3 regions of the Paenibacillus sp. YAF4_2 genome follow, and region 1 is predicted to be linked to each of the others. Evidence: riboswitches for the same ligand, from Rfam matches in the RefSeq annotation. Region 1 holds a riboswitch; each other region holds the start of a gene.

Region 1 (3,274 bases):
AAAACAGAATCTACGGTAACTTCATTTAATGATGTCACCGATCACTATCAGAAGATAATGGGCGTTCCTACCCAAAGAGCAGATTTAAACAGTATGCCAAAGGTTCTGCGTTGGTTTGCGTATTTCTTCTACACCGTCTTGATCCTAGGTGCTTTGTTATTCCTCATATCCTGGTTGATTCAATAATGAAAGGAGCAAACATGAAACACTTCATTATCACAGGGACTTCTAGAGGAATTGGGGAAGCTATCGCTTATCAACTGCGTTCATCAGGTCATTTTCTACATTGTATCTCTCGAGAGAGGAATACAACTCTAATAAGCAATAGCGAGAATATGGCTTATTATGAGTTCGATCTGGGTCAAACCGATGCGATTGAAACCCTAATGGAGAGGATATTCAGTCAAATTGATCAGTCCCAAGTAGAAGGGCTTTATCTCATCAACAACGCTTCGATGATCGTGCCAGTGGCCCCAATAGATGCAGCAGATATCAGTGAAATAACACGTAATATACAGGTGAATCTGATCGCTCCAATTCTTCTAACCTCTCTTTTTATTAAATATACAAGGGAATTAGCTGCTGAGAAGAGGGTTCTTAATATCTCTTCTGCATCTGCAAAAAATCTTCATCCAGGGATGAGTTTGTACTCTGCGGCTAAGGCTGGATTAGATGTTTTCACCCAATGTGTGGCGCTTGAACAAAATAACTCAAATGCTCCAGTTAAGATTGTATCCATCTGGCCAGGTATGATTGACACCAGCTTGCAAAGTGAAGCTAGAAGCATGGATCGAGCTATGCTCCCGACAGTAGAGTTGTTTAATCAAGTCATGGAATCAGGAATGCTAACTACACCTGAAGAAACGGCGAAACAGATCGTTGCATTTTTGTTTAAAGAAGATATAGAGCATGGAGAAGTTGTCGACATCTACGATTATTCAACATGACATAAGAATTACAGCTAGCTATTGAATTACGGAATAGTTTCTGGCAAAATGAAATCAAACGTTCAGTATGTGTAACTGGCGAGACGTGGAGTACCACGGTGGAGCACATACTTCATATGGCCGTTCGCCTGGGCAGAGGTAAGGAGATTTCTCCTTGCCTCTTTCTGTTTTTTTATAACAAGTGGAGAGGATGACAGCTAATGAATTCAAGTCCATTATTGCTTGACGGAAACCGGGTTGCCACAGATATTAAGAACCAATTAGTTAATCGTGTATCTAAGCTCAGTGAGAGAGGTATCGTTCCGTGTCTGGCAACGATCCTTGTAGGTGATGATCCCTCCTCAGCAACGTACGTGCGGATGAAAGGGAATGCATGCTCAAGGATCGGTATCCGATCTATTCGGATCGAACTTCCTGAAGAAACAACTACGGAACAATTGATACAAGCAATCAAGCAGCTAAATGATGATCAATCCGTTCATGGCATACTTTTGCAGCATCCAGTTCCACATCAGATCGACGAGCGAGCGGCGTTTGAAGCTATTTCTATAGACAAAGATGTAGACGGAGTAACAATGCAAGGCTTTGCTCAAAATGCGTTTGGTATTGCAGCATTCCCTTCCTGTACACCAGCAGCAATTATGGAAATTCTGGCATACTACGAGCTGCCTGTGGCAGGCAAGCATGCCGTCGTAATCGGCCGAAGCCCCATTTTAGGAAAACCAGTCTCAGCTATGCTTTTAAACAAAGATGCTACAGTAACAACATGCCATTCCAGAACGACAGACTTGGAACAACATGTCCGATCTGCGGACATTGTTGTAGCTGCCGTAGGTAAGCCTAAATTTGTTCAAGGGGATTGGGTCAAGCCTGGTGCAGTTGTATTGGATGCCGGTTATAATCCAGGTAACGTGGGGGATGTTGACTTTGAGGCATGTACACCTCATGTATCTGCTATCACACCAGTTCCTGCTGGAGTAGGGCCAGTGACCATCGCCATGTTGTTGAAGCATACTGTTGAGGCTGCGGAGAGAAGCAAACGGTTATAAACTCCAAAGGGCTATACCTTTAGTCATTAAACTGACGATGGTATAGCTCTTTTTTTTCGAATATCACTTGGACGGAGCCGCGATAAGGCCCTCGCAGGGTCTTATGATCACTAAATTCACAAAACTACCACTGCTTAAGACCCTCGTGGGGTCTTATAGAACCTTCGAGTGGACAGGGCAGCTTGTTATTTCACCAATATTAAGAAAATAAGACCCTCACAGGGTCTTATGATTATTAGTTTCGCATAATGAGCACAGTATAAGACCCCAGCAGGGTCTTATTGGACGAAACTTGTTTTGCCAAGATAGACTTTGATGCGCCACAATTGTTTTAGTAATTGAATGATATGGTAGAATTTCCTAATAAGCGAATGTCTTGAGAGGAGCTTGCTTATAATGCGGTTGACTATATGTTTGTTCTTTATTTTACTCGTTATATCTGGGTGTACTAATAGAAGTCAAAATACAGTGACTGAGATCAAATCTGAAACAACTTCCGAGCAGACACAAAAAACGAAAGAAAACAAAATCACTTTGACCCCAATTGATGTGTTTGCAGGGGATGCGGGGAAATTCAAGCCTTTCCTTGGTACAATGTCAGGGGCTTTCAAATTATCCTATGAAGGAAGTAAGCCAAACGTATGGTTGGATCTGGACGTTTGGGAGAGTGGAAAGAAGGCAGCGACGAAGGGTTCGATAGGTCAATTGTTTTACAGTACGGAGGAGAATCCGAGCAGCGGTGAAGTCGAAGTTATTATGTCGGTTGAAACGGTACCCATTGAGGGAAATGATAATATAAGACTGATTAAAGTGGCTGCAGGTTCAGGACTTTATACGACGACGATCCCTTGGAATAAAAAGCTGACTTTGCAGGGATTGCTTCAGAATAATGAGGAGCAATCGTTTACTTACGATCAGTCTATTTATGCCTTTGGAGTACAGGCTACTAGTGCAAACAGCATGATAACAGCAGAACCTACGGCTGAATCGTTAAGTAAGGCGGAGTGGGCTCTCGTATTTACGGTACGGTTTGAGAAGGAATAGGAACTCCCTTCAGCAAGTTCACGGTTTATCAGAATCTTTGAAGTACCCCATCAATTACTCCCTATAATGCCGCTATTGGCTAGATGGTATGATGAATTAAATCATCAAGGGAGTGAATTGAGTTGGTCATGTACACTGTCGCGCAGCTTGAGAAACTAGTTAAGGCAATACCAGATAAGCTCATAGCATGGCCTGAAGTAAAGATGCTAACTCCGCGTGCCATCGGAAAGTGGT
Region 2 (3,274 bases), on a different contig from region 1:
GCTCCGCAGGGTGATCTTGTGATCGTTCAGGGGGATCCAGCTAAGGCAGTACGTTACATTCAGCAGCAGCTAAATGAAGTAAGAACATCGCAACTCAAGACAGGTGTCCTTACTTTCGATGAAAGAACGGCTGCCTTTGATGCGGATCTCGTGTTGACTTACGGAAGCGAGCAGCGTTTGGAACAGGCGGCGCACCGGCTTTATGCCGCACTTCGCCAGTTTGATGCCGAAGGCGTGCAGCGTATTTGGGCGGAAGGCTGCTCTGAGGAAGGGATAGGCCTTGCTCTTATGAACCGTCTAGCGAAAGCTGCCGGGCATCAAATCGTCCGGTTATAGAGTAGTATGTTTGTCCCCTTGTCCGCATATCTTGGTTAAAGAATGGATGTGGACATGGGGGCGATAGCGTGACAGATGCAACTTTACATGCCGGACAATTCGCGACACTGCTCATAATGGCGGTTGCGCTAGGCATGGATGCATTTTCGTTAGGGATTGGAATTGGACTTAAAGGTATTCGTCTTCGTGATGTGCTGCGGCTAAGTGCGATCATTGCACTGTTCCATGTCATCATGCCGCTGGCAGGGATGTACGCCGGGCATTTCGTCAGTGGTCTGCTTGGCGATGTGGCTACAATGGCGGCAGGAGTTTTGTTGCTGCTTTTGGGCGGGCATATGATTTATAGTGCGCTTAGGGGAGAAGCTGTTCAATCGATCGACTACCGTTCCTCGATTGGAACGTTTTTATTCGCGTTTAGCGTTAGTATCGATTCCTTTTCTGTTGGTGTAACACTTGGTATGTTTGCGGCAGATATCGTGCTGACTGTACTGCTGTTTGGTTTTTTTGGCGGATTAATGTCCGTGTGTGGCCTCCTGCTTGGGCGCAGGGTGAGCCAAAACCTCGGTGGGTATGGCGAAGCGCTTGGCGGGGCGATCTTATTGATATTTGGATTGTTATTTATACTATAAAAATGAGACAGATTAGCGGCACAGAAAGGGGAATGCAGCATGACACGCATCTTGTTTGTTTGTACCGGCAATACATGCCGATCCCCGATGGCAGAAGCTATGCTGAGAGCAATGGCAAAGCAGCAGGGCATTCCGCTTGAGGTTCGTTCTGCGGGGGTGTCAACAATTGACGGACTGCCGATCTCGGCCCATGCGGCTACAACGCTGCGAGGCAAAGCAGTAGAGCCTCAGGGTTCTTCACGGGCGCTTAGCGGTGAGATTGTCGCTTGGTCTGACCTGATTCTGACCATGACATCGGGGCATAAACGAAATCTGATTAACTGGTTTCCTGAGGCGGTGGATAAAGCCTATACGCTGAAGGAATATGTCAATCAAGATACGGATGTACAGGCGGATATTGAGGAGCTTGAGCGTCTGTTTACTGAGATGCATATGAAGCAGGTGTTGGGCCAGCAGCTGTCTACTGCAGAGCGGACACGGCTCCTTGAGCTTGAACGCCGTATTCCTAGCTTCGATATTGCCGATCCTTTCGGTGGTACACTCAGCATGTATGAAAGCTGTGCTTCAGAGATTGAAGAGAGCCTGAAAACCCTGCTGAGGATGCTCAAAAAGGGATGAAATTCCATGCTGAAATTAGGCTGAAATTAGCCATTTAAGCGATTGATTTCTAACGATGAATCGGCTATCATGGAGGTAACAAAGACGGTTTCCGATGTAACTGGCGACGGAAGTGGGTAACCACGGTGGAGCATCGGAACATACGGCCGGTCGCCTGGGCAAAGAGCAGCATGCTATTAAGCATGTCATGCTCTTTTTTTCGTCTTTTCTGCGGAATTTAGGTATAATAAGTCCGTATGATTCGACAAACAGATACTTATTTTGCTAAGGATGCTGCAAAATAACAGGAGGGTTTACGTTGAAAATTGCAATTGGTGCAGATCATGCGGGTTACCGGTTGAAAGATGAAATCGTTCCGTTCCTTTTATCGCAAGGACATGAGATTGAAGATTTGGGCTGTGACTGCAATCAATCTGTGGATTATCCCGATTATGCACTGCCGGTAGCGGATAAAGTAGCAAGTGGTCAGGCTGACCGCGGCATTCTTATTTGCGGTACAGGCATTGGAATGTCGATTGCGGCTAATAAAGTGCCAGGTATCCGATGCGCTTTGGTGCATGACATGTTCTCGGCGCAGGCAACTCGCGAGCATAATGATACGAATGTACTTGCTATGGGCGAACGCATTATCGGCCCAGGCCTTGCACAGGAAATTGTCCGCATCTGGCTGGAAACGCCATTCTCCAATGGTGACCGTCATGCAGGACGTGTTCAGAAAGTGAAGCAAATCGAGCAGCAATATACTGTACATCCTTAAGATCGAAACGATATAGAAGGAGCGGTGCAGCATGAGCAATCACGAGGAATTAGCTTCAATTGCAAGTGATGTGGAGACGATTGTTCGGGAACTTGCTTCAGCCGGAGGGCTGAAGGCCGGACAACTGCTTGTTATCGGCACCAGTACAAGTGAAGTACTGGGCCACCGTATCGGTACATCCGGAACGCTGGCGACAGCCGCACAGATCTATGCGGGAGTTGAAGCGGTTCGGAGCGAGATTGGATTTTACCCTGTATATCAATGCTGTGAGCATTTGAATCGGGCACTTGTTCTATCTCGTGAGGCCGCAGACAAATTTGGTCTGGACGAGGTTGCGGCGATACCTGTTCGGAAAGCGGGCGGCTCGATGGCAGCCTATGCTTACCGACAATTGCCGGAAGCCTGCCTGGTTGAAACGGTGCAAGCACATGCCGGAATCGATATCGGTGACACCTTCATCGGCATGCATCTCCGCCGGGTTGCCGTGCCAGTCCGACCTTCGATCAGGTCGATTGGTGCAGCTCATGTGACGATGGCTTTTACAAGGCCTAAGCTCATTGGCGGAGCCCGTGCAGTGTACACTTTGGAAGACAGCGGCCTGGCGCCAGAGCAGACGTCAGGATCATGCGATTAAAATATTAGGAGGCTTTTCACAATGACAATGGAAAACTTACGTAACCAAGATCCTGAAGTATTAAAGGCAATGGGCCTTGAACTGCAGCGCCAACGCGATAACATCGAGCTGATCGCATCCGAGAACATCGTTAGCGAAGCGGTTATCGAAGCATTGGGTTCAGTACTGACGAATAAATATGCAGAAGGCTACCCAGGCAAACGTTTCTACGGCGGCTGCGAGCATGTTGACATTGTGGAAGATATCGCACGTGATCGTGCAAAAGAAATTTTCGGTGCTGAGCATGCGAACGTACAACCA
Region 3 (3,274 bases), on a different contig from region 1:
AACTCGATATATCGGGTGTCAATATAGTTTTGGAACATTTTTCTTTTTATATGCAAAACAGGGCATGTTGGAATATCCAACATGCCCTGTGAATTGACGTTTTAATGAATGGGAATATAGACTGTCATACTAATATTCTCAGGTGTAGAATACATCACATCTGTTACCTCAAAGTCCGGCCCTTCTCCACGCTCATAATTGCTGTTAGGCAGCCATGTACCGTAAATATACTTCCAAGTATTTTGCCCAAGTTCAGGCATGCTGCTGTTACGGAATGCTGCGTATTTCCCTGCTGGAAGCTCCAGGCAGTCAAAGCCCTCCTCCACTTCTGCAAATGCTGTGACCTCCTCGCCAATAAGGAAGGAAAAAGCACCATCCTCACGGAAGGAGTGGGAAATACCATAGGCAAAGGCCGGCCGGGCTTTGTTTGGGATACGCATAAAATATTCATTGCTGCCAAAATGCCCGTAAAACCTCGGAATCTCCTCAAAATATAATTCGTTATTCAAATTCGTTGCGTAGTTATACCCGATAATACGAATGGTAGGAAGCTCGACTATGTCCGGTTTGTACATATTCAGCCCTCCTCGAATATTGGCTGTTAGAGCAATGAAGTCGATTGGATGCTGGGAAGCAAGTGGTTGCTGCTGTTTACGATACTTAGCTGGAGTTACGCCGAAATAACTACTGAAAGCACGGGTGAATGCCTCCTGCGAGCCGTATTGATAAGACACAGCGATGTCTAGTACCGTTTTTCTGGTAACCAGAAGCTCCGCAGCAGCGACGCTTAATCTTCTCTTCCGAATGTATTCCTGAACCGTAAATCCAGAAATAGCGTGAAAGATCCTTTGAAAATGATAGACCGAAAACCCCGCTTCCTTGGCAATGGCCTCTAAGCTAAGAGGCTCCTGCAGCTGTTCTTCCATAAAAATGATGGCTTGTTGGACTCTCGTATAATGTTCCATTTGAATTCAGTTACCCAGCTCCTTCGTTTACATTTGCAGTTATCTTATCATTGAGGTAGCTCGCTATATTTGATCAGGAATGCTTTCTTGGCGTCCAATCATATTCCATCAACCTCGCTGTCTTTAGGGCCCGCTCTTCGCTATGAAGCTTGCTGATTACATATAAGGACATATCTATACCGGCAGATACACCCGCAGACATAATAATCTTGCCGTTATCTACATACTTAACGTTGTCAATAATTTCCGCCGATTCAGGCGCAATCTGTCTTAATTCCTCAATAGCAAGATGATAGGTGGTCAGCTTTAGCCCTTCCAATTCAACAGCTTTAGCTAAAAGCAGCGCTCCCGTACATACAGACAATATGAGCTCAGCTTCATCCGCACAGCTGTGGATCCAGTCCGTTAGTACTCTGTTGTTCAATTCTTGCCGAACACCACGGCCGCCGGGGATGAGCATAATATCTGGCTTCGGGCAATCATGGATGGTGTACGCTGGATTCACGCTGAGATTACCTAATGCTGTGATAGGATGGTTATGCTCGGCTACCGTATAGACATGGAAATCCTGTCCGAAATTACTGCCCGTAATAAACACTTCGTACGGTCCGGTAAAATCCAATATCTCTACATTGTCGTAGATCAGAATCGCTACATTCCTCTTCTTCTGCACCTGTTCCATATCCTCATCCTCCTAAAAATAAAAAAGTACTCATTCTCGTAAAAGTAACGAGAACAAATACTTTGCCCAGGCGTACGGCTGATGACATATGTGCTCCCTCGTGGTTATCCACGTTTACGCCAGTCGCACATACCAGATATTTACTTATTATACTATTCCGAACATCGGCCGGAAGCAAGAGTGAATTTGAAACAATTAAAGGCAGGATATCGTCTATTAATCCGGGATGTTTTGTAAGTCTAGTATTCATTGAAGGAAGTGTAGCCATGAAGCTAAAGAGATGGCATAAAATAATCGCTGGGCTGCTGCTGTTACTCCTTATTGCCGTGGTACTAGAATACAAGGGGATCATCTGGCATAACAGCTTGTTCGCGGCCAAATATGATGTAAGAGGAATCGATGTCTCTCACTATCAGGGGGAAATTAATTGGAAGAAGGTCGCTGACAGCGGAAAGTGGCAATTTATCTATATCAAAGCAACCGAAGGAAAAGATATGACCGATAGCCATTTCATTGCTAATTGGGAGCAGGCTAAGAGCAATGGCATGCTCATTGGTGCCTATCATTTTTTCACCACTCAAAGTACCGGTTCTCAGCAAGCTGCACATTTTATTGAAGAGGTTCCTAATGAGGCCGCCAACCTTCCCCCAGTCATCGATATTGAGATCAGTCTGGATAAAGATGTTCCACTCATTCAAGGTGAGCTAACCACCCTAGCGGATCAACTGGAGCAGCATTACAAGCAAAAGCCCATTCTGTATGTCACCTACGATACTTTTAACACCTACATAGCAGGAAGCTTCGACGGCTATGAGATCTGGATCAGAGATATTGTGAAGCATCCATCCCTGAAGGACGACCGGGCTTGGATCTTCTGGCAATTTAATAATCGTGGCAGAATCTCCGGTATCGATGCCTATGTGGATATTAACGTATTCCATGGGGATGAAAGGGCTTTTGCTGCGAAGTTCAAGAAATAAGATAAGAAGGCTGTCCCAACTGGCCCTCTCTAAAACGATAAGACCCTCGCAGGGTCTTATCGTTACTAATTTCAGGCAGCAATCATCCAATAAGACCCCCGTAGGGTCTTATCGCATCTCCGAACGCTCATGAAAGCTTAGTTCCCTTCACATATTTAGCAAATAAGACCCTCTCAGGGTCTTATCGTTACTAATTTCAGGCAGCAATCACCCAATAAGACCCTCGTAGGGTCTTATTGCATCTCCGAACGCTCAAAGAAGCTTAGTTCCCTCCCCATATTTAGCAAATAAGACCCTCTCAGGGTCTTATCGTTACTAATTTCACACAGCAATCACCCAATAAGACCCCCGTAGGGTCTAATTGGACCGCAGCTAGTCTTACAGGATAGTCCCCATTAAGACAACCGTTTTTTATATTTACTTTTGAATTTTAAAAGTAAACTTCCACTCGGCGGTGTTCCCGGAATACCTGCCGCGATTTTCTGTAACGACTACTTTCAAATTTTTATTTATCGTTTTGGTTATGGAGGAAGCTTTAATGGCAGTATTGGATGAGCTGCTATCCGGAATTTTATCCTGTTCCTCAGCATAAGCCTTAAGCTTTACACTATCTGTTGATTTCAGATTTAAGGTAACACTGCCGCCCT

The links. Region 1 has a riboswitch for ZMP and ZTP ahead of AB4Y93_RS01690 (bifunctional 5,10-methylenetetrahydrofolate dehydrogenase/5,10-methenyltetrahydrofolate cyclohydrolase). Riboswitches for the same ligand answer to the same signal wherever they lie in the genome.
Region 2: it holds a riboswitch for ZMP and ZTP, as region 1 does, so the genes downstream of both, rpiB (ribose 5-phosphate isomerase B) here and AB4Y93_RS01690 (bifunctional 5,10-methylenetetrahydrofolate dehydrogenase/5,10-methenyltetrahydrofolate cyclohydrolase) in region 1, are expected to answer to the same signal.
Region 3: it holds a riboswitch for ZMP and ZTP, as region 1 does, so the genes downstream of both, AB4Y93_RS17245 (DJ-1/PfpI family protein) here and AB4Y93_RS01690 (bifunctional 5,10-methylenetetrahydrofolate dehydrogenase/5,10-methenyltetrahydrofolate cyclohydrolase) in region 1, are expected to answer to the same signal.

Annotation. Positions count from the first base shown of each region.
Region 1 covers NZ_JBFRCT010000001.1:346,400-349,673, forward strand. The annotation lists gene AB4Y93_RS01680 (hypothetical protein) at 1-186, shown strand, start outside; gene AB4Y93_RS01685 ((S)-benzoin forming benzil reductase) at 201-947, shown strand; ZMP/ZTP riboswitch at 1,009-1,088, shown strand; gene AB4Y93_RS01690 (bifunctional 5,10-methylenetetrahydrofolate dehydrogenase/5,10-methenyltetrahydrofolate cyclohydrolase) at 1,148-1,996, shown strand; gene AB4Y93_RS01695 (hypothetical protein) at 2,465-3,040, shown strand; gene AB4Y93_RS01700 (DinB family protein) at 3,169-3,274, shown strand, end outside.
Region 2 covers NZ_JBFRCT010000011.1:134,752-138,025, reverse strand. The annotation lists gene AB4Y93_RS23780 (L-threonylcarbamoyladenylate synthase) at 1-336, shown strand, start outside; gene AB4Y93_RS23775 (manganese efflux pump MntP) at 453-965, shown strand; gene AB4Y93_RS23770 (low molecular weight protein arginine phosphatase) at 1,005-1,583, shown strand; ZMP/ZTP riboswitch at 1,670-1,750, shown strand; gene rpiB (ribose 5-phosphate isomerase B) at 1,882-2,340, shown strand; gene AB4Y93_RS23760 (TIGR01440 family protein) at 2,372-2,974, shown strand; gene glyA (serine hydroxymethyltransferase) at 3,002-3,274, shown strand, end outside.
Region 3 covers NZ_JBFRCT010000007.1:51,929-55,202, reverse strand. The annotation lists gene AB4Y93_RS17250 (AraC family transcriptional regulator) at 102-965, opposite strand; gene AB4Y93_RS17245 (DJ-1/PfpI family protein) at 1,039-1,647, opposite strand; ZMP/ZTP riboswitch at 1,705-1,784, opposite strand; gene AB4Y93_RS17240 (glycoside hydrolase family 25 protein) at 1,914-2,627, shown strand; gene AB4Y93_RS17235 (hypothetical protein) at 3,045-3,274, opposite strand, start outside.